3 regions of the Streptomyces sp. NPDC033966 genome follow, and region 3 is predicted to be linked to each of the others. Evidence: riboswitches for the same ligand, from Rfam matches in the RefSeq annotation. Region 3 holds a riboswitch; each other region holds the start of a gene.

Region 1 (7,392 bases), on a different contig from region 3:
AACGCCGCCGAGATCGGCATGGAGCACAACCTCGGCCTGACCTGCGACCCGGTCGGCGGCCTCGTCCAGATCCCCTGCATCGAGCGCAACGGCATGGCCGCCGTCAAGGCCGTCACCGCCGCGAAGATGGCGATGCGCGGCGACGGCAGCCACAAGGTCTCCCTCGACAAGGTCATCAAGACCATGAAGGAGACCGGCGCCGACATGAAGATCAAGTACAAGGAGACGGCGCGCGGCGGCCTCGCGGTCAACGTCATCGAGTGCTGATCCGCGAAGTACGCAACACAACGGGGCCGGCGCCGGCGGCAGCAACCTCGGCAACTCCTCCACCGCGCAGCAGGTCGCGTCGGGCTTCGGTGCGTCGCACCAGAACAACGGCGCCCAGGCCGACGGATCCGGCTCCACCGCGATCGGCCGGTCCGACAACCACGACGCGCTGATCTGCAACCCGCTGCCGTAGCGGCCGGCCGCGCGGCACCGCCGCCACCGGACACCGGGCCCGCCCTCCCCCCGGAGGGCGGGCCCTCCGCATGCCCGTGGCGCGCCGCCCGGCCGAAAAGAGGCCCTGCGGCCCGGCGGCTCGGGACCTTCGGCCCCGCGGCGCGCCCCCGGGCCGCGGATAGCGTGCCGGGAGGGGCGCGGGAAGACCCCACGCGCGACGAGAGGCAGCCGCCGATGGCCACCATCACCGAACAGAGACTCCTGCCGCTGCGGCTGGAAGCCGCCCCCCTGTCCGTGCCCCTGACCGGCCGGTTCGTCTACCGCACGGACCGCCCGTACGAGGTGGCCGTCGACTTCCGGGGGGCCGGGACGCACCTCGCCCGCTGGGTGTTCTCGCGGGAGCTGCTGCTCGACGGGCAGAGCGCCGCCACCGGCGAGGGCGACATCCAGGTGTGGCCGCGGTGGAGCGGCTCGGAGCCGCGCGTCCTGCTGGGCTTCAGCAACGGCGGGCAGAGCTGCGTGGTCTCCGCCCGCGCCAAGGACGTGCGCGAGCTGTGCCGGCGGATGACGGAGCTGGTGCCGCGCGGGCAGGAGCGGCGGCACTACGACCTGGACGCACAGCTGAGCGCGCTGCTGGCGCACTGAGGCGGCGCGCGCGGAACCGCGCGCCCTCCGGCGGTGTCCTATGAGATGACAGGCAGTCCCCGTCTCACGGAACCGGGGAGACATCATGCGTCACCCGCACCGCCGCCGGATCGTGGCCCTCGCCACGGGCGCCCTGCTCACCGCCGGGCTCGCGCTCTCCGCGTCGCCGGCGTCCGCCGCCACCACGACCACCACCAGCACCCAGACGCCGCTCGTCGTCAATGCCCGCTGGGGCGGGCACTGCACGTACGACCGGCTCGTCATCGACCTCCAGGGCTACGTGCCCCCGGTCACCGTCACTCCCGTGTCCCAGCTGGTCTACGACGGGTCCGGCAAGCCCGTGCCGCTGGCCGGGAAGTACTTCCTGGAGATCCGCCTGCACCCCGCCGCCGGGCACGACGACGCGGGGCAGAACGTCTACCAGGGGCCCAGGCTCCAGAAGATCTACCTCAGCAAGCTCAAGGGCATGGCCATGACCGGCGACTACGAGGGGTACGTGACCTTCGGCGCCGCCTTCGACACCCAGCCGACCTACAACACCTCCGTCCTGCACTCGCCCGAGCGGCTCGTGCTGGACTTCCCGCACCCCGACACCTGCTGACCCGCGGACGGCCCGGAGCCGCCCGGTCAGCGGTGTTCGGGGTTGGGGAAGTCGAAGCGGCAGCCGGCGTCCCACAGGGATCGCTGGTTGCCGTGGGCCGGCATGCCGCCGGCGCGCTTGAGGAGCGCCGCCAGGTGCATCAGGTTCCACGACATGAACGTGGTGTTCCGGTTGGTGAAGTCGTTCTCGGGACCGCCCGAGCCCGGGTCCAGGTAGGAGGGGCCGGGGCCGGCCTCGCCGATCCAGCCCGCGTCGGCCTGGGGCGGGACGGCGTAGCCGAGGTGCTGGAGGCTGTAGAGGATGTTCATGGCGCAGTGCTTGACGCCGTCCTCGTTCCCCGTGATCAGCGCTCCGCCGACGCGCCCGTAGTAGGCGTACTGGCCCTGCTCGTTCAGCAGCGAGGAGCAGGCGTAGAGCCGCTCGATGACCTGCTTCATGACGGAGCTGTTGTCGCCGAGCCAGATCGGGCCGCACAGCACCAGGATGTCGGCGTCCATGATCTGGCTGTAGAGGACCGGCCACTGGTCGCTCTCCCAGCCGTGGTCGGTCATGTCCGGCCAGACGCCGGTGGCGATGTCGTGGTCGACGGCGCGGATCAGCGAGGTGCGGGCGCCCGCCGACTCCATGACGGCCCGGCTCTTCGCGATCAGGCCCTCGGTGTTGCTGGTCTCGGGAGAGCGTTTGAGGGTGCAGTTGACGAAGACGGCGGAGAGGTCCTCGTAGCGGGGGCTCTGGTCGGCTGCCATGTCCTCCACCGTGCCGGGCGCCCGGCGGGCGGGCCAGCGGGCCTGGCCCGTCCGGGGTGTGCCGCGGGGCGGCGGCCGGGTGGCGGCCGGGGTGGCCGGATCGGTCCGGGTTGTGACGGTCCGTGCGGGCGACTAGGGTCGTCTGGCCTTGGTGTTCGGGAAACCGGTGGAAGACCGGTGCGGCCCTCGCCACTGTGATCGGGAAGTCCGGCTCCACTCTCCCCCAGACTCCGTCCGGGAGGTGCCCCCACCGCGGGAAGCCACTGGGCCCGCGCGGGAGACCGCACGGTCCCGGGAAGGCGGAGCCAGGGCATCAGTACCCGTGAGCCAGGAGACCGGCCGGGGCGCGTCGTCCATCCACGAGGTGCTGGAGAGGTCTCCCAACCCATGCATATAGCCGAGGGGTTCCTACCCCCTTTGCACGCGGTCGCCTGGGGCGCCGCGTCCGCCCCCTTCGTCGTCCACGGGGTCCGCGCGCTGACCCGCGAGGTGAAGGCGAACCCGGAGAGCACGCTGCTGCTCGGGGCGTCCGGCGCGTTCACGTTCGTCCTGTCCGCCCTGAAGATCCCTTCCGTGACGGGCAGTTGTTCGCACCCGACGGGGACGGGGCTCGGGGCCATCCTCTTCCGGCCGCCGATCATGGCGGTGCTCGGCACGATCACCCTCCTCTTCCAGGCGCTGCTGCTGGCCCACGGCGGGCTCACCACGCTGGGCGCCAACGTCTTCTCGATGGCCATCGCCGGGCCCTGGGCCGGCTACGGGGTCTACCGGCTGCTGCGGAAGTCCGGCGTGCCGCTGATGGTGACCGTCTTCGCCGGCGCGTTCTTCGCCGACCTGGTCACCTACTGCGTGACCTCCGTCCAGCTGGCGCTGGCCTTCCCCGACCCGGCGAGCGGCTTCCCGGGCTCCCTGGAGAAGTTCGCGGGCATCTTCGCCGTCACCCAGATCCCGCTCGCGATCAGCGAGGGCCTGCTGACGGTGCTCGTGATGCGGCTGCTGATGCAGTCCAGCAAGTCCGACCTGGTCCGGCTCGGGGTCGCGAAGCTGACCGGCGGCAAGCAGGCGAAGCAGGAGGCGGCGCTCTGATGAGCAGGAACGCGAAGATCAACACCCTGCTGCTGCTCCTGGTGGCGGCGCTGGCCGTCATCCCGCTCGCGCTGGGGCTCGGCGACGGCAAGGAGGAGCCGTTCACCGGCTCCGACGCTCAGGCCGAGGCGGCCATCACCGAGCTGAAGCCGGACTACGAGCCCTGGTTCTCCCCGCTGTACGAGCCCCCGTCGGGCGAGGTCGAGTCCGCGCTGTTCGCCCTCCAGGCGGCACTCGGGGCGGGCGTGCTCGCCTACTACTTCGGCGTCCGCAAGGGCCGCCGCCAGGGCGCGGCGCAGGCCCTCGCGCGGGCCGAGGCCGAGGCCGAGGCCGAGCCGGCCCGCCCGACCCCGGAGTCGTAGCCGGTGCTGCCGATCGACGTGGCGGCCCACTCCAGCCGCTGGCGGGGCCGCCACCCGCTGGAGAAGGCCCTGCTGGGGCTCGGGCTCACCGTCACCGCGGTGTGCCTGCCGCCCTGGCCGGGCGGGCCGCTGGTGGCCGCCGCGACCCTGGCCGTGCTGCTCGGGCCGGCCGGGGTGGCCGGGCGGCAGCTGTGGCGGGCCTTCCGGATCCCGCTGGGCTTCTGCGTGACCGGGGCACTGCCGTTGCTGGTGTCGGTGGGCGGCCCGGACGGGTTCCTCGCCCTCGCCCCGGACGGGCCCCGGCACGCGGTGGAGCTGCTGCTGCGCACTTCGTCGGCCTCGCTCGGGGTGCTGCTGTTCGCCTTCACGACCCCGGTCTCGGACGTGCTGCCCAGGCTGGTGCGGGCCGGGGTGCCGGCGCCGGTGGTGGACGTGGCCCTGGTGATGTACCGGATCGGCTTCCTGCTGCTGGACTCGATGGCCCAGGTCAGGCGCGCCCAGGCGGCCCGGCTCGGGCAGACGGGCCGGGCGGCGGTGTGGCGTTCGCTGGCCGGGCTCGCGGCGACCTCGTTCGTCCGGGCCTTCGACCGCGCGGCCCGGCTCCAGGAGGGGCTGGCGGGGCGCGGTTACGACGGCGCGCTGCGGGTGCTCGTGCCCGACGCGGCGCTGTCCTGGCGGTTCCTGACGGGGTCCGCCGCCCTGCTGACCGCTCTGGTCGCGGGGACCCTCGTACTGAAGGAGCTGTGGCTGTGACCCCGTTGGTGGAGCTGGTCGGCGCGGGGTACGCGTACGAGGACGGCCCGGCCGTGCTGTCCGGGGTGGACTTCGGCATCGCCGAGGGCCGCGCGCTGGTGCTGCTGGGCCGCAACGGCAGCGGCAAGACCACGCTGATGCGGCTGCTGAGCGGGGGCCTGCGGCCGGGCTCGGGGGCGCTGCGGCTCGGCGGCACGGAGGTGGCGTACGACCGCAAGGGCCTGGTCCGGCTGCGGACCTCGGTGCAGCTGGTGGTGCAGGACCCGGACGACCAGCTCTTCGCGGCCTCCGTGGAGCAGGACGTGTCCTTCGGCCCGATGAACCTGGGCCTGCCGGCGGCGGAGGTCCGCGAGCGGGTGGAGGGCGCGCTGGCCGCGCTGGACATCACGGCGCTGCGGGACCGCCCGACGCACCTGCTGTCGTACGGGCAGCGCAAGCGCGCGGCGATCGCGGGCGCGGTGGCGATGGCCCCGCGGGTGCTGATCCTGGACGAGCCCACGGCCGGGCTCGACCCGGACGGCCAGGAACGCCTCCTGGACGTCCTGGCGGGCCTGCGCGCGGCCGGCACCACGGTGGTCATGGCCACCCACGACGTGGACCTCGCGGTCCGCTGGGCCGACGACGCGGCCGTGCTGACCCCGTCCGGGATCCGCACGGGCCCCGCCGGGGAACTGCTCTCGGACCCGGAGCTGCTGGCGTCGGCGGGGCTGCGGTCGGCCTGGGCGCCGGTGGTCGGGGCGTTCCTGCGGACCCGGGGGGTGCTGGCGGACGGGGCGCCCGGGCCGCGGACCCCGGAGGAACTCGCGGCGCTGGGCTGAGCGCGGGGCGACCTACGATGGCGGCATGTCGCTGCCGCACGCCATCCTCACCGCCCTGCTGGAGAAGCCCTCGTCGGGGCTGGAGCTGACCCGGCGGTTCGACAAGTCGATCGGCTACTTCTGGTCCTCGACGCACCAGCAGATCTACCGGGAGCTGGGGCGGCTGGAGGAGGCGGGGCTGATCCGGGCGCTGCCCAGCGAGGTGCCCGTGCGCGGGCAGAAGAAGGAGTACGAGGTGCTGCCCGACGGCCGCGCGGAGCTGGCGCGGTGGGTGGACGAGAGCCAGGACCCGAAGCCGGTGCGGGACGCGCTGCTGCTGCGGATCCGCGCGGCGGCGGTGGTCGGGCCGCAGCGGCTGGGGCCGGAGCTGCGGCGCCATCTGGAGCTGCACCGGGCGCAGTTGGCCACGTACGAGGCCATCGAGGCGAAGGACTTCCCGGCGGGGCGGGACGCGGCCGCGGACCGGCTGCGCCGGCTCGTGCTGCACGGCGGCATCGCCCTGGAGAGCTTCTGGCTGAGCTGGCTGGAGGAGGCCCTGTCCGAGGTGGAGGCCCTGTCCGAGGTGGAGGGCCCGGCGCGGGCCCAGGCGCCGGAGGGCGGGGCCTGACGCGCCCCCGCCCCGGCGGGCGGGGCGGAGGCGGACGCGCCGCGCTTACTTGTTCAGGGAGGCCCAGAACTCGTCGAAGCTCATCAGCTTGTCGCCGTCGCTGTCCTTGGCGGCGATCACGGAGTCCGCGACCGCGGCGGTGACGTAGTGGTCACCCATCGCCTTCATGGCCGCGCTGTACTCGTCGGCCGTGACGAAGCCGTCACCGTTCACGTCGAACTTGTCGAACGTCGCCCGTGCGCTCTCGATGTCAGCCACTGGGTCCACCCCTTCTCGGTGCTTGTTGACCGGCTCAGGGTAGCGGCCCGGGGCGCCGCAGGCTCCCGCGGGTCCCGTTCGGGTCCCTTCACCCGTACCTGCCGCCATGTCCGGGACCGCCGCGTCCGCTAGCGGAAGATGCCGGTGTGACCGAGGGAGTAGCGGCCGGGCTGCGGGTACACGGCGAGGCCGTGGGGGCCGCCGCCGACCGGGATGCGGGCCAGCTGCTTGCCGGTGACGGTGTCGATGGCGTAGACCTCGGAGTTGTAGCGGCCGGAGAGCCACAGCACCTGGCCGTCGGCCGAGACCCCGCCCATGTCGGGGCTGCCGCCGTCGGGCAGCTTCCACTTCTTGGTGAGGCGGTTCTCCTTGAAGTCGAAGACCGAGATGCTGCCCTCGCCCCGGTTGGAGACGTACATCTCCCGCGAGTCGCGGCTGACGTACAGGCCGTGGCAGCCCTTGCCGGTGGGCAGCAGCTTGGGGACGTCGAACTTGTCCCCGCTGAGCACCCACATGCCGTGCGCCATCATGTCCGCGACGTAGAAGGTCTTCCCGTCCGGGGAGATCTTGACGTCCTGCGGCATGGCTCCCTCGAAGGGCAGCTTCTGCTGGCCGATCACCTCCATCTTCTCGGTGTCGACCTTGAGCAGTTCGCCGGAGAACTCGCAGCTGACGATGAAGTAGCGGCCGTCCGCCGAGAAGTCGGCGTGGTTGACGCCGAAGCAGGTGACGGGGACGGTCTTCACCCGGTCCATGGTGTGCGCGTCGCGGAAGACCAGCTCGCGGTCCATGGAGGCCATCACCACGGCGTACTTGCCGTGGGGGGTGAAGTACAGGTTGTACGGGTCGTGCACCTCGACGGGCTTGCCGGCCTCGCCGGTGGCCGGGTCGATCGGGGTGAGCGTGTGGCCGCGGTTGTTGTTGACCCAGAGGGTCTTCATGTCCCAGGAGGGCACCACGTGCTGCGGCTGGACGCCGACCGGGATGGTGTCGATGACCTTGTACGTGGCCGGGTCGATGACGGACACCGTGTTGGAGTTGGTGTTCGGCACGTAGACCCGGGACGGGAAGTCCT
Region 2 (7,392 bases), on a different contig from region 3:
TCGACTGGCGCACCGACCGGGACGGGGAGAAGGTCGAGGAGGAGTTCGCGGACGCCGTCACCGCATGGCGCACCACCACGGCCTTCGACGACCGCACCCGGCTCGCCGCCGAGTACGCCGAGCGCTACGCCCTGGACCACCACAACCTCGACGACGACTTCTGGGCGAGGATGACCGCGCACTACAGCCAGCTGGAGATCGTGGAGCTCAGCATGAGCATCGGCTCCTGGCTGGCCTTCGGCCGGCTCAACCACGTACTGGGCCTCGACAGCGTCTGCGTGCTGCCGGGCGGCTGAACCGTGACGCCCCGGCGCCCGCGGCACGGCCCGGGGCCGCCCGGAGGATCCGGACGGCCCCGGGAACCGGTCCGCTCAGAGAGCTGCTCAGGGACCTGCTCAGGGGCCTGCTCAGGGACCTGCTCAGAGGTCCGTGGCGATGATCTTCTCGATGTTGCGCTCGGCGAGGGCCGTGATCGTCACGAACGGGTTGACGCTGGTGTTGCCGGGGATCAGCGCTCCGTCGATGACGTACAGGCCCGGGTGCCCGTGCAGCCGGCCGTAGTTGTCCGTGGCCTTGTTCAGCACCGCCCCGCCCAGCGGGTGGTACGTGAGATGGTCGCCCCAGACCTTGTTGGTCCCGAAGAGGTCGGTCCGGTAGATCGTCCCCTCCCTGGCGTTGATCTTGTCGAAGATGGTCTTCGCCATGTCGATCGAGGGCTGCTTCCACGCCGTCTGCCAGTTCAGCTCCACCTTCCCCGCCGCCGCGTTCCACGAGAACTGCGCCCGGTTCGGGTTCCTGGTGATGGAGAGGTAGAAGGACGCGTACGTCTCGATCCCCGTCGGCAGCGGGGCCACCTCGGCGAAGGCGCCGCCCGCGTCCCAGTTGTCGATGCCGCCGCAGGGGATGGAGGCCTGCACCTTCCCGGTCGGGTCCCACATGTGGTTGGCGCGGCCGCACATGACGTTGCCGTTGTCGCCCCAGCCCTTGCCCACCTCCTCGTTCAGGTTCGGCAGTGCGCCGGTCGCCTTCAGCCGGACCAGCAGCTTGCTCGTCCCCACGCTGCCGGCGGCGAAGAACACCCGGTCGGCGGTGACGGTCTTGGTGGCGACGACGTCCCCGGTGGTGGCGAGCTGCTCCATGACGACCGTGTAGCCGCCACCGTCCGAGGGGGAGACGGTGGTGACCCGGTGCAGGGGCGAGACGGTGACCTTCCCGGTCGCCCGGGCGGCGGCCAGGTAGGTCTGCTGGAGGGACTTCTTGCCCGCGTTGTTCCCGTAGAGGATCTCCCCGTCGACCGCGGACTTGGGGACGGTGCCCGCCACCTCCTTCTTCATGTAGTCCCAGTCGTAGACGTCGGGGACGAAGACGAAGGGGAACCCGGAGCGCTGGGCGTGCTTGCGGCCGACGCGGGCGAACTGGTAGCAGTCCACCGTCTCGAACCAGTCGGGGTCGATCAGACCCACCCCGAGCCCGGCGTTGGCCCGCGGGTAGTAGGTCCCGTACATCTCCTCGGCGTCCACCGAGGGCAGGATCGCGGCGAAGTTCTGCCGCTTGGGGGTCACGGCCATGCCGCCGTTGACGAGCGAGCCGCCGCCGACGCCCCGGCCCTGGTAGACGATGATGCCGCCCATCTCCTCGGCATCGAGGATGCCCGTGTAGCGGGGGACGTCCTTGTCGATGGGGAAGCCGAGGAAATTGCTGAGCGGCGCCTTGGTCCTGGTGCGCAGCCAGTACGAGCGGTAGTCGGGCCTGGTGGTGTTGGCGAAGATCTTGCCGTCGCTGCCGGGGGTGTCCCAGGCCATGCCCATCTCGACCATGTGCACGGGGACACCGGCCTGGGCGAGCCGCAGCGCGGCGACGGAGCCGCCGTAGCCGGTACCGATCACGAGGACCGGGACGCGGGCGCCGGATTCGATGGGCCCGGCGGCGGTGGTGGTGGCCGGTTCGGCATGGGCCGGGGTGACGTTGACCGCCAGCGCCATCGCTCCGAGAATAGAACCAGTTCCAGCGATGAATCCGCGGCGGGTGACACCTCTGGATACCTTGCTGTGCAGGTTTTTGTCACTCATGTGACGTTCCTCACTCTCGATGGAGTGGGAACAAGTTCTACTGGTGAAAGCCTGCTAAGTCACTACACGCGTCGCGGTGACTTCCGGCTGATTCCGTTCCATGGGGCGCTGCCGAGAGCGCTGCTGCGGGCGCTGCGGCCGCAGGGCTCAGGACAGGCTCCAGTGGCCCACGTCGTCGCCCAGTCCCCGGTCCAGCGCGAACTGCACGGCGGCGAGGCGGGCGCCCTCGGGAAGCCGGAAGGTGACGAACCCGGACGCCGAATCCCCGGGCACCAGGGTGACGGTGTCCGGCAGGCTCGGCCCGGCACCGGTCGCGGTGCCCGTCCCCGTGAACCGCTGCCCCTCGGTGTCGAGCAGGTGCGCGGCCGGCGCGGGGGAGTCCTCGTACGGCACCGTCCCGGTGTTCTCCAGCCGCAGCTCCACCGCCACCAGCCGGTCCGGTCCGGCGCTGCCCGCGGGGTCGACGACCCGGGTCAGGGTCACGTCGAGCCGCTCCCCGGCCCGGTCCCCGTCGAGCGAAACGGTCTCCCCGGACCCGTCGGGCCCGGCACCGACGAGCAGCAGCACGAGGAGGGGCCCCAGCAGGCGCCCCGGACGGTGGCGCACGACGCCTCCCAGGCTCGGCGGTCCACCCCCTCCCCGCCCACGATCCTCCGCCCGCCCCGCTCCCGCCACCGGCGACGCGGAAAATGGATTGGATCTTCCGGCCGCTTCATGGCAGGGTGTGACCCACCGAAGGGGTATAGCTCAGCTGGTCAGAGCGCTGGTCTCCAAAACCAGATGTCGTAGGTTCGAATCCTGCTACCCCTGCCAAGCCTGAACGGGCATTTCTTGTCGAAAGGACCCCGGGAGACCTCTCCCGGGGTCCTTTTTGTCGTCTGGTGGGGACAGGGTGGGGACAGGATCCTGGAACGGCTCGCCCACCCCGGTGAGAAGGCCCCCGAACCATCCGGGTGGCCCGCCACCCCTCCGCCGCCCCTTCCGGGGGTGAAGATCGCGTCTGGCAGACTTGGCCTGGTTGTCCCGGCGGTGCAGGACAGGAAACCGGTGTGATTCCGGTGCGGTCCCGCCACTGTGACCGGCCGCCGCGTGCGCGCGACGGCCGGGAGTCAGACACTGACGCACCGCCTCTTCACTTCGACCGGGGACGAGGATCCCCCGGAGAGGCCTCACCATGTCGCGTGTCCGCGCCGCCGTGCGCTCCTTCCTGCCCTTCGCCCTCGTCGTGCCGCTCGCCGCCTGCGGCGGGCCGCCCGGGGCCGAGCGGTCCGCCGCCGGGGCGCAGACCGCGCCCGGGTTCCCGTACACCGTCACCAACTGCGGTGTCAGCAGCACCTACCAGGCGCCGCCCGAGCGCGCCGTCACCATGAACCAGCACGCCACCGAGATCATGCTCGCCCTCGGGCTCCAGGACCGGATGGCCGGCACCGCCTACCTCGACGACTCCGTGCTGCCCGCCTACCGGCCCGCCTACGACAGGATCAAGGTGCTGGCGAAGGAGTACCCCTCGAAGGAGGTGCTCCTCGGCGCCAACCCCGATTTCGTCTACGGCGGTTACGCCAGTGCCTTCGACAAGGGGCAGGGGCGGGACCGCGAGGGGCTGGCCAAGGCCGGCATCGGCTCCCGGCTGAGCGTGGAGTACTGCACCGAGGGCCCGGTCGGGCTCGAACAGCTGAAGACCGAGATCACCGAGGTCGCCCGGACCTTCGGCGTGCCCGAACGCGGTGAGGCCCTCGTCCGGGAGGAACAGCGGCGCGTCGACGCCGTCAGCGCGCGGGTGAAGGACCGGGCCCGGCCGTCCGTCTTCGTCTACGACTCCGGCGAGGCCTCCGCCTTCACCTCGGGAGGCAACGGCATCGGCAACGAGATCGTCTCCCTCGCCGGGGGCGCGAACGTGTTCGCCGACCTCAAGGACACCTTCGGCGACGTGCCGTGGGAGAAGGTCATCGAACGCGGACCCGAGGTCGTCCTCATCTACGACTACGGCGGCACCACCGTGGAGGCCAAGAAGCAGCGCCTGTTGAACGACCCGGCGCTCGCGCAGGTTCCCGCGGTGAAGAACCGGCGGTTCGCCGTGCTGCCGCTCTCCTCCGCCGTGCTCGGCGTGCGCGTCGCCGACGCCGTCGAGTCCCTGGGCCGCCAGCTGCACCCCGACGCCCCGTGAGGCGCGGACTCGCGCTCGTGCTGCTCGCCGCCGCGCTCACCGCCTCGGCGGTGGCGGGGCTGGCCCTGGGACCCGTACGGATCCCACCCGGCCAGGTCGTCGACATCGTCCTCGGCGGCCCCGGCGCCCGCGGGGCCTTCGCCTCCATCGTGTGGGACGTGAGGATGCCGCGGGTACTGCTCGGGGCGGTCGTCGGGGCCGGACTGGCCGTGGCCGGCGTCGTCCTCCAGGCCCTCGTGCGCAACCCGCTCGCCGACCCCTTCCTGCTCGGCGCCTCCTCCGGGGCCTCGGCGGGGGCGGTGCTGGTCATCGTGTTCGGTGCGGGCGCCGCCGGAGTCGCGGGCGGGATCGGGCTGCCGGCCGCCGCCTTCGCCGGGTCCATGGCCGCGCTCGTCGCCGTCTACGCCATGGCCCGGCGCGGCGGCACCATGACCACCGGCCGGCTGATCCTGGCCGGGGTGGCCGTGCAGTACATCCTGTCCGCGCTGACCAGCCTGGTCCTGGTCCTCTCCGCGCACCCCGACCAGATCCGCACCGCGCTGTTCTGGACCCTGGGCGGCCTCGGCGGGGCGCGCTGGGACGAACTCTCCCTGCCGGCCGTCGCGCTGCTCTTCGGCACGGCCCTGCTCACCGCCCTGGCCCGGCCGCTGGACCTGCTGCTCGCCGGGGAGGAGGGCGCGCGCACCCTCGGCCTGGACACCGGCCGGTTCCGGGCCGCCGTGTTCGTGCTCTCCTCCCTCGTCGTCGGGGTGCTCGTCGCCTACAGCGGGGCCATCGGCTTCGTCGGCCTGATGGTCCCGCACGCCGCCCGGATGGCCGTCGGCGCCGGCCACCGGGCGCTGCTGCCCGTGGCCGCGCTCGCCGGGGCCGTCTTCCTGGTCCTGGCCGACCTGGTCGCCCGTACGGCGGCGGCTCCCGAGGAGGTCCCGGTCGGGGTGGTCACCGCGCTGGTGGGCGGGCCCTTCTTCCTGTGGATGCTGCGCAGGACCAGCCGCACCGAGGGGGTGGCGGGATGACGCGCGGACCGGCGGAACTCGCCGTCGAGGCCCTGCGTTACGAGGTGGACGGGCACACGCTGCTGCACGGGATCGACCTCACCGCCCGCCCCGGCGAGACGGTCGGCGTGGTCGGGCCGAACGGCAGCGGCAAGACCACCCTGCTGCGCTGCGTCTACGGCACCCTGCGGCCCACCGCCGGCCGGGTGCTCCTCGACGGCGCCGACGCCGGGGCGCTGGGCGCCAAGGAGCGCGCCCGGCGGGTGGCGGTGGTCCCGCAGGACGCCACCGGCACCTTCGGGCTGACCGTCCGCGAGGTCGTCGCCATGGGCCGCAGCCCGCACAAGCGCTTCTGGGAGCAGGACGGCCCGGAGGACCGGCGGCAGGTGGCCGGGGCGCTGGAGCGGGTCGGCGCGGCCGGCTACGCGGAGCGGCGCTTCGAGGAGCTTTCCGGCGGTGAGCGCCAGCGCGCCCTCGTCGCCCGCGCCCTCGTCCAGGAACCGGGCCTGCTGGCCCTGGACGAGCCGACGAACCACCTCGACATCCGCTACCAGCTGGAGGTGCTCGGCCTGGTCCGCGGCCTGCCCGCGACCGCCCTCCTCGTCCTGCACGACCTCAACCTCGCGGCCTCCTTCTGCGACCGGCTCTACGTCCTGTCGGCGGGCCGGGTCGTCGCCGCGGGACCGCCGGGCGAGGTACTGGACGAGGAACTGCTGGCGGACGTCTACGGGGTCCGCACCCGCGTCGGGACCCACCCGACCACGGGCGCCCCCAGCATCGTCTACCTCCCGCAGCCGCCCGGTTAGCAACCCGCGCGGGGCGGAAGGCCGCTCACAGGGACATCGTCCCGAGCTCGCGGGCGATGCGTACGAAGGACCGGACCATCGGGTTGCCGTTGTCCGACCGCCAGACCAGGCCCCAGCGCATCTTCGGGGCGTCGTGGAGGTGCAGGTAGGTGATGTCGGGGCGGACATGGAAGCGGGTGACCTGGGCTGCGAAGGAGTGGACGGCTTCACCCGAGGAGATGATCATGAACAGCGAGTCCAGGTCGGTGGCGGAGCAGGTGTTCCGCTCGATCGTCCGGCCACTGGGCGTGTAGAAGGGCATGAACGCGTCCTCCCAGTAGTCGGGCTGCAGCGACTCCCCGCCGACCACGCCGTGGTCGGCGAACACCTCCAGGGACACCGAGGGCCGGACCGCCAGCCGGTGGTCGGACGCCACGGCTGCGACCCGGGTCTCCTCGAACAGCACCGGGCCCACGGTGAGATCCGGTTCCTCGACAGGGAGCCACGCGAGCAGCAGGTCGGCTTCGCCCCTGCGCAGCGGCCCGAACGGATCGATGAAGCCGTTGTAGCGGAGTCGTATCCCGCACGTCGGATGCTGCGCGCGGAAGGCATCCCAGAAGGGCCGCAGTTCGTGTGCGTTGGAGACCAACAGGTTGATCCGCAGGACGTCCGTCTTGCCCTGGGCTGTGAGCCGCGCCCGGTCCATGCTCGCCTTCAGTCCCTGGAAGACGGGGAGCAGGTCGTCGCGCAGCTGCTCGCCGACCGGTGTGAGCCGTACCTGGCGGCTGGTCCGTTCGAAGAGCTCGGCCCCGATCGACCGTTCCTGCTTCTTGATCGCCTGGCTGACCCGCGGCGCCGACACGTGCAGCCGCTCCGCCGTCCTCCCGAAGTGCAGCTCCTCGGACAACGTCAGGAAGATCTCGATATCGCGCAGCTCCACGCGCCCCCCGTTTGCTCAGTGATTCCGGCGCCTGATCCGGCCCTTACAGCGACATTGTCCCGAGTTCGCGTGCGATGCCCGCGAAGGCCCGGACCAGCGGGCTGGCGTTGTCCGACCGCCATACCAGCCCCCACCGCAGGAGGGGCGTGTCGCGGACGGGGATGTAGGTGACGTCGGGCCGGACGTAGAAGCGGGTGACCTGATTGCCCAGGAGGTGGATGACCTCCCCGTCGGCGACGAGCGTGTACAGCTCGTCCAGTGTCGTGACCAGGGCCTTCCGTTCGATGGCGCGGCCGCTGGGCGCGGTGAACGGAACGAAGGCGTTCTCGAAGTAGTCGGGCTGCGGTCCGTCCGGACCGACGATCCCGTGGTCCGCGAGTGCTTCCAGGGTCAGTGAAGAGCGGTCGGCCAACCGGTGGTCGTTGGCCACCAGCGCGAC
Region 3 (7,392 bases):
GGTCGTGGTCGCGGTCGGGTGGGGTTTCGTTGGTCATCGCAGGTTCTCCGTGAGTCCGCGCGCGACGATGACGCGCATGACCTCGTTGGTGCCTTCCAGGATTTGGTGGACCCGCAGGTCGCGGACGATCTTCTCGATGCCGTATTCGCTGAGGTAGCCGTATCCGCCGTGCAGTTGGAGGGCTGCGTCGGCCACCGCGTACCCGGTGTCGGTGGCGAACCGCTTGGCCATCGCGCACAGTCGCGGGGCCAGCGCATCGCCGGAGTCCAGTGCCTCGGCGGCCTGCCGGACCAGTGCGCGGGCGGCGGCGAGTTCCGTGGCCATGTCGGCCAGGCGGAACTGGAGTGCCTGGGCGTCCAGGAGGCGGGTGCCGAAGGCTTCGCGGGTGGCGAGGTAGGACAGACTGCGGTCGAGGGCGCTCCGGGCGCCGCCGAGCGAGCAGGCGGCGATGCCGAGACGGCCGCCGTTGAGACCGTTCATGGCGATGCGGAACCCGTCGCCCTCGGCGCCGAGGCGCCGGTCGCCTGGGATGCGGACGCCGTCGAGGACGACCTGGCGGGTGGGCTGGGCGTTCCAGCCCATCTTCTGTTCATTGGGACCGAACGAAACCCCCGGATCCTCGCGCTCGACGACGAACGCGGAGATCCCGGCCGGGCCGGGCTCACCCGTCCGCGCCATGACCACGTAGACGCCTGCGGCTCCGGCGCCGGAGATGAACTGCTTGACTCCGGTCAACAGATAGTGGTCGCCCTGCCGTTCGGCGCGGGTGCGCAGGGCCGCGGCGTCGGACCCGGCTCCCGGTTCGGTGAGGCAGTAGCTGCCCAGGGTCGCGGCGGAGCACAGGCCCGGCAGCCAGCGGGCGCGCTGGGCGTGGTCGCCGTAGCGGTCGATCATCCAGGCGACCATGTTGTGGATGGAGAGGTAGGCGGCGATCGAAGGGCAGCCCGTGGCGAGCGTTTCGAAGACGAGGACGCCGTCGCTGCGGGACAGTCCGGAACCGCCGTGCTCCTCGCGGACGTACACCCCGCCCAGCCCGAGTGAGGCGGCTCGGCGGATCACGTCGACGGGGAAGTGCTTGGTCTGGTCCCACATGACGGCGTGGGGGGCCAGCTGTTCCTGGGCGAAGTCGAGGGTGACCTCGGCCAGGGCGAGCTGGTCCTCGGTGAGGGCGGTGGTCACGGCGTTCACCCCATCGTGGGGATGGTGAAGCTCGCGCCTTCCTTGACCCCGGAGGGCCAGCGCGAGGTGACGGTCTTGGTACGGGTGTAGAAGCGGATCGAGTCCGGGCCGTGCTGGTTGAGGTCGCCGAAGCCGGAGCGCTTCCAGCCGCCGAAGGTGTGGTAGGCGACGGGGACCGGGATGGGCACGTTCACGCCGACCATGCCCGTGTTGACCCGGCGGGTGAACTCCCGGGCGGTGTCCCCGTCCCGGGTGAAGATCGCCACGCCGTTGCCGAAGGGGTGCTCGCTGGGCAGGCGCAGCGCCTCCTCGAAGTCGGCCGCACGTACGACGGACAGCACGGGGCCGAAGATCTCCTCGCGGTAGATCCGCATGTGCGGGGTCACCCGGTCGAAGAGGGTGGCTCCGGCGAAGTAGCCGTTCTCGTGCCTGGGCAGGGTGAAATTCCGTCCGTCGACGACGAGTTCGGCGCCCTCGTTGACGCCGATGTCGACGTAGCGGCGTACCCGGTCCAGTGCGTCCCGGCTGACCAGGGGGCCGAAATCGGCCTCGGGGTCGTCGGAGCGGCCGATCCTCAGGGCGGCGATGCGGTCCGTCAACGCCGCCACGAGTCGGTCCGCGGTCTCCTCGCCGACGGGTACGGCAACGGAGATGGCCATGCAGCGTTCGCCCGCCGAGCCGTAGCCGGCGCCGATCAGCGCGTCGACGGCCTGGCCGAGGTCGGCGTCGGGCATCACGATCATGTGGTTCTTCGCGCCGCCGAAGCACTGGGCCCGCTTGCCGTGGGCAGCCGCGGTCGCGTAGATGTGCGCGGCGATCGGGGTGGAGCCCACGAAGCCCAGGGCCTGGACGCGGGGGTCTTCGAGGAGGGTGTCGACGGCCTCCTTGCCGCCGTTGACCACGTTGAGGACGCCCGGCGGGAGCCCGGCCTCCAAGAACAGCTCCGCCAGACGGAGCGGAACCGACGGGTCGCGCTCGGACGGCTTCAGGATGAATGCGTTTCCGCAGGCCAGCGCGGGTGCGGCCTGCCAGAGGGGAATCATGGCGGGGAAGTTGAACGGAGTGATGCCGGCGACGGCGCCCAGCGGACTGCGCAGCGAGTGCACGTCGATCCCGGTGCCGGCGTTGTCGGTGAACTCGCCCTTGAGCAGGTGCGGGATCCCGGCGGCGAACTCGACGACCTCCAGGCCGCGTTGGAGGTCCCCGTGGGCGTCGGCGACGGTCTTGCCGTGCTCGGCGGACAGCAGCCGGGCCAGGCTCTCGCGCTCGCCCTCGACGAGCTGGAGGAAGCGCAGCAGCACGCGGGCGCGGCGCTGCGGGTTCCACTGGCCCCAGTCGACCTGCGCCTCCACGGCGTCGGCGATCGCCGCCTCGGTGTCGGCGCGCCCTGCCAGGGGGACCCTGGCCTGCACGGCGCCGGTGTTGGGGTCGTACACGTCGGCGAAGAGCCCGGAAACGCCGGGAGTGTGCTTTCCGCCGATGAAATGGGTGAGCTCGCGGACCATGGATGCCTGCTCTCGTCAGGTTGGATCCGGGGATGGCACGGCACACCGGCGGACGGCACCCGGATGGGGGTGCGCCGCTGCGGAATGCCGTGAGAACTACGAGCGTGCGGTGGTGTGCGCGCGCTCCGCCGGATCACCAGGGCCGTGGGTACAAACCGGTGCCATGCGTGTCTGCTCCATCCTCGTGGACAACACGGAACATCCGCGGCCGGTATCCTGACTCCCGGATCCCCGCGTGCCGCCCGCCTTCCCGACAGACCTCGTCAGTGGCGTGTGGATGGCAGCACACTCCCCGGTCACAGTGGCGGGACCGTGCCGGTTTTGCACCGGCTTCCCTGCACCGCGGACCTTGTGCCACGAACATATAGTTGGACGTCCTAGTAAGTCCAGAGCCGCTGGCCGCGTGCCTACAGTCGATACATGCGCATCGTTTCCCTGCTCCCGGCGGCCACGGACATCGTGGCGGACCTCGGACTCGCCGCCGACCTGGTCGGACGCACCCACGAATGCGACTGGCCGCCCGCGGCGGTCGCCTCGGTACCCGTCGTCACCCGTGCCGAATTCGCCGCGGACGGACTCAGCAGCCGGGAGATCTCCGAGGCGGTCGGCGGAGCTGCCCACTCCGGCTCCTCGCTCTACACCCTGGACACGGCGGCGCTCGCCGCGCTCGCGCCGGAGGTCCTGCTCACCCAGGACCTGTGCGACGTCTGCGCGGTGTCCTACGAAAGCGTCTCCCGGGCCGTGCGCGTCATGGACGCCGGACCCCGTGTGCTGAGCCTGGAGCCGAAAACCCTCGACGACGTCCTGGACTGCCTGGTCACCGTCGGGCAACTGCTCGGGGTGCGGGAGCATGCCGAGCGGCGGCGCACCGAGCTGCGCGGCCGGCTCGACACGGTCCGCCGGCTCACTCAGGGCCGGGCCCGGCCCCGGGTGGTCGCCATCGAATGGCTCGACCCGCTGTGGCCCGCCGGCCACTGGGTGCCGGAACAGATCGCCTGCGCGGGCGGGGAACCGCTGCTGGCCGCACCCGGTGAGCACACCAAGCCGATGACGTGGGAGGCGGTACGCGCAGCCCGCCCGGACGTCATCCTGGTACTGCCGTGCGGCTTCCCGCCCGAACGGACCCTGCGCGAGCGGGACCTGCTGACCGCCCTGCCGGGCTGGGACGAGCTGCCGGCTGTGCGGGCGGGGGAGGTGTGGGTGCTGGACGGGCCCGCGTATTTCAACCGGCCGGGACCGCGCGTGGTCCGCGGCGCCGAGGTGCTGGCCCACGTCCTGCACGGAGTGCGGGCAGGAGATCCGGTGACCGCGGGAGAAGCCCGGCGGCTGGACCGACCGTGATGCTCACCCGCGGTCGCGGGCCACGGGGTAGGGGATGAAGGTGCTGCTGTTCTCGTCGACCGCGAGCGTGCGGCCCAGCGGCGGGACGGCGCGCTGCGGGCAGTCGAGGCGTTCGCACAGCCGGCAGCCCATGCCGATGGGAGTGGCGGCCGAGGCGTTGTCCAGGTCGAGCCCGTCCGAGTACACGAGCCGGGAGGCGTGGCGGATCTCGCAGCCGAGCCCGATGGCGAAGGTCTTGCCGGGTTCGCCCCAGCCGCCGCGGTGGCGGGTGACGGCACGTGCGGTCCACAGGTACCGCTGTCCGTCGGGCATGGCGGCGACCTGGACGTGGATGCGGCCGGGCGCGGTGAAGGCCTCGTAGACGTTCCACAACGGGCAGGTGCCGCCCGCGCGGGAGAAGTGGAATCCGGTGGCCGACTGCCGCTTGGACATGTTCCCGGCGCGGTCCACGCGGACGAAGGAGAACGGAACCCCGCGCAGCCTGGGGCGTTGCAGGGTGCTCAGACGGTGGCAGACCGTCTCGTAGCCGATGCCGAAGTGGTCGGTGAGCCGTTCGATGTCGTAGCGGAACTCCTCGGCGGCGGTGTGGAAGACGCGGTACGGGAGGACCAGGGCGGCGGCGAAGTAGTTGGCGATGCCGATCCGGGCCAGGGCGTGGGCGGGGGAGCCGGACTCGAAGTCCTCGGTGGCCAGCCGGTCCAGCTCGTCGCCGTATTCGAGCAGGGCGAGTTGGGTGGCCATCCGGAACGCCTGCTGGCCGGGCCGGAGCCGGCCCGACAGGTGCAGGACGCGTGTCCGGGCGTCGAAGTGGTGGAGGCGGTCGGAGTCGGAGGCGAGGCGGATCCCGTGGTGGTCGGCGAGGCGGTTCGAGAGCGCCCGGACGACCTCACCGGTGCGGATGCCGGCCTCCTGGGCGAGGGCCTCGGCCGCGAGGTCGGTGTCGTGGAGGTAGTTCTGGCGCCGGTAGAAGAACTCGCGGATCTCCTCGTGCGGTGAGCGCGGCGCGGCCGGGGCTCCGTCGCGTCCGTCCGAGTTGTCCGCGAGCCGCTCGGTGAGGAGTTGGCTGCGTCGGCCCAGGTCCAGCAGGACTGATGCGACGGCGGGCATCCGGGTGGCCAGTTCGGCCAGGTCGGAGGGGGAGACGCGGGCGTCGGCGACCTCGCCGGCCAGGGCCTCGCGGAGATCGGCGACGAGGCGGCTGGTGTCGCGTTCCGAGAAGAAGCCCGGATCGACGCCGAACGCCTCGGTCAGCCGCAGCAGGACCGGCACCGTGAGCGGGCGGGAGTCGTGTTCCATCTGGTTCAGGTAGCTCGGCGAGATGCCCAGGACCCGGGCCAGCTCGGCCTGGCTCATCCGGCGCTCCTCGCGCAGCCGCCTCAGCCGCGTTCCCGCGTACGTCTTGCTCACCTGGGCTCCTCCGGCCTCGTCACGGCCTCAGAGTACGCACGATTCCGCTGATGCCAACCCTTCGCAAGCTTGGCAAAAGTGCCGCAGAAGATTCGCAGAAATTGGCAGACGTACCCGATTGATGGCACTGCGTGCCGCTGCCAGAGTCTGTCCTGCGGCCCGCCGGACCCCGGCGGCCCAGGCGGACAGTCCGGGCACGACTCACGCCCTGACGTCGGAGATCCCGGCGGTCCGCCCCGGCCGACCGGCATCATTGCTCAGCTCCTCCCCAGGTGGGGCCGGCGGCCGCAACCCACGATCAAGGCACACAGTGTCAACCTCTCGTTCGCGATGGACAGACGTTGGCAGACCAAGCGATTCATGGAGACGGTGACGGTCATGGCAGACACGAACACGACGGCAGCGGCCGAGCAGCTCAAGCAGCGGTGGGCCGACGACCCGCGATGGGCCGGCATCGAGCGGACCTACTCGGCCGAGGACGTGGTCCGGCTCTCCGGCAGTGTCCGTGAGGAGCACACCCTGGCCCGGCGGGGTGCCGAGCGGCTGTGGCGCCAACTGCACGAGCAGGACTACATCCACGCCCTGGGCGCGCTGACCGGTGGCCAGGCGGTCCAGCAGGTCCGGGCGGGGCTCCAGGCGATCTATCTGTCGGGCTGGCAGGTGGCGGCCGACGCGAACCAGGCCGGCCACACGTACCCCGACCAGTCCCTGTACCCGGTCAACTCGGTTCCGCAGGTGGTGCGTCGGATCAACAACGCGCTGCTGCGCGCCGACCAGATCGCCACCGCCGAGGGCGGCACGACCGGTTCGGCCGACGGGGGCACGGACTGGCTGGCGCCGATCGTGGCCGACGCCGAGGCCGGCTTCGGCGGCCCGCTCAACGCCTTCGAGCTCACCAAGGCGATGATCGCGGCGGGCGCGGCCGGTATCCACTACGAGGACCAGCTGGCCTCGGAGAAGAAGTGCGGCCACCTCGGCGGCAAGGTCCTCGTCCCGACCTCCCAGCACATCCGCACCCTGAACGCGGCCCGCCTCGCCGCCGACATCGCGGACACCCCCACCCTGATCATCGCCCGCACGGACGCCCTGGCCGCGACCCTCCTGACCAGCGATGTCGACGAGCGTGACGCGGAGTTCTGCACCGGGGAACGGACCGCCGAGGGCTTCTACCACGTCCGCAACGGCATGGCCCCGGTCATCGCCCGCGGCCTCGCCTACGCCCCGTACGCCGACCTGATCTGGGTCGAGACCGGTACCCCGGACCTGGCCCAGGCCCGAGAGTTCGCCGAGGCGATCCACGCGCAGTACCCGGACCAGATGCTCGCGTACAACTGCTCGCCGTCGTTCAACTGGAAGGCGGCGCTGGACGACGACCAGATCGCCAAGTTCCAGCGGGAACTGGGCGCGATGGGCTACCGCTTCCAGTTCATCACCCTGGCCGGCTTCCACTCCCTCAACCACGGCATGTTCGACCTCGCCCGCGGCTACGCCGAGCACGGCATGACCGCCTACGTGGACCTCCAGGAGCGCGAGTTCGCCGCCCAGGCGCAGGGGTTCACGGCGGTCAAGCACCAGCGCGAGGTCGGCACCGGCTACTTCGACCTCGTCTCCACCGCCGTCAACCCCGCCTCCTCCACCACCGCCCTCGCCGGCTCCACGGAGGAAGAGCAGTTCCACTGAGGCGGCTCCGCCCCCGCCGGCCTGCCCCCGGCCGGAGGCCCGCGTTCAGCGGGAGCCGGACGACCGTCTCCGTCCGGCTCCCGCCCCACCCCTCGTCAGGAGACCGCATGTCCACCACCGCCCTCACGCACCGGGTCCGGGTCCTCGCGGCGCCGGGCGACCGCCACGACGAGATCCTCACGCCCGAGGCACTCGACTTCATCGGCCGCCTCGACGCGGCCTTCGCGCACCGCCGCCTGGACATCCTCAAGGAGCGGATCCGCCGCAAGGACCGCCTCGT

The links. A riboswitch is a leader RNA that binds a small molecule or an ion and turns the genes downstream of it on or off. The one in region 3 is predicted to bind cobalamin.
Region 1: it holds a riboswitch for cobalamin, as region 3 does, so the genes downstream of both, ACZ518_RS01420 (energy-coupling factor ABC transporter permease) here and ACZ518_RS25905 (CoA-acylating methylmalonate-semialdehyde dehydrogenase) in region 3, are expected to answer to the same signal.
Region 2: it holds a riboswitch for cobalamin, as region 3 does, so the genes downstream of both, ACZ518_RS07715 (ABC transporter substrate-binding protein) here and ACZ518_RS25905 (CoA-acylating methylmalonate-semialdehyde dehydrogenase) in region 3, are expected to answer to the same signal.

Annotation. Positions count from the first base shown of each region.
Region 1 is NZ_JBVIRQ010000001.1:296,466-303,857, forward strand. Features, by position in the region: gene ACZ518_RS01400 (L-serine ammonia-lyase) at 1-267, shown strand, start outside; gene ACZ518_RS01405 (SsgA family sporulation/cell division regulator) at 676-1,086, shown strand; gene ACZ518_RS01410 (AMIN-like domain-containing (lipo)protein) at 1,172-1,687, shown strand; gene ACZ518_RS01415 (flavodoxin family protein) at 1,714-2,433, opposite strand; cobalamin riboswitch at 2,566-2,791, shown strand; gene ACZ518_RS01420 (energy-coupling factor ABC transporter permease) at 2,821-3,519, shown strand; gene ACZ518_RS01425 (energy-coupling factor ABC transporter substrate-binding protein) at 3,519-3,881, shown strand; gene cbiQ (cobalt ECF transporter T component CbiQ) at 3,885-4,634, shown strand; gene ACZ518_RS01435 (energy-coupling factor ABC transporter ATP-binding protein) at 4,625-5,452, shown strand; gene ACZ518_RS01440 (PadR family transcriptional regulator) at 5,478-6,059, shown strand; gene ACZ518_RS01445 (EF-hand domain-containing protein) at 6,105-6,317, opposite strand; gene ACZ518_RS01450 (YncE family protein) at 6,446-7,392, opposite strand, start outside.
Region 2 is NZ_JBVIRQ010000002.1:492,345-499,736, reverse strand. Features, by position in the region: gene ACZ518_RS07735 (carboxymuconolactone decarboxylase family protein) at 1-296, shown strand, start outside; gene ACZ518_RS07730 (GMC oxidoreductase) at 420-2,069, opposite strand; gene ACZ518_RS07725 (DUF4352 domain-containing protein) at 2,217-2,675, opposite strand; tRNA gene ACZ518_RS07720 (tRNA-Trp) at 2,806-2,882, shown strand; cobalamin riboswitch at 3,071-3,208, shown strand; gene ACZ518_RS07715 (ABC transporter substrate-binding protein) at 3,244-4,233, shown strand; gene ACZ518_RS07710 (FecCD family ABC transporter permease) at 4,230-5,249, shown strand; gene ACZ518_RS07705 (ABC transporter ATP-binding protein) at 5,246-6,034, shown strand; gene ACZ518_RS07700 (LysR family transcriptional regulator) at 6,060-6,953, opposite strand; gene ACZ518_RS07695 (LysR family transcriptional regulator) at 6,997-7,392, opposite strand, start outside.
Region 3 is NZ_JBVIRQ010000009.1:303,351-310,742, forward strand. Features, by position in the region: gene ACZ518_RS25895 (enoyl-CoA hydratase/isomerase family protein) at 1-37, opposite strand, end outside; gene ACZ518_RS25900 (acyl-CoA dehydrogenase family protein) at 34-1,188, opposite strand; gene ACZ518_RS25905 (CoA-acylating methylmalonate-semialdehyde dehydrogenase) at 1,185-2,684, opposite strand; cobalamin riboswitch at 2,874-3,044, opposite strand; gene ACZ518_RS25910 (ABC transporter substrate-binding protein) at 3,105-4,025, shown strand; gene ACZ518_RS25915 (short-chain fatty acyl-CoA regulator family protein) at 4,029-5,432, opposite strand; gene aceA (isocitrate lyase) at 5,811-7,112, shown strand; gene aceB (malate synthase A) at 7,220-7,392, shown strand, end outside.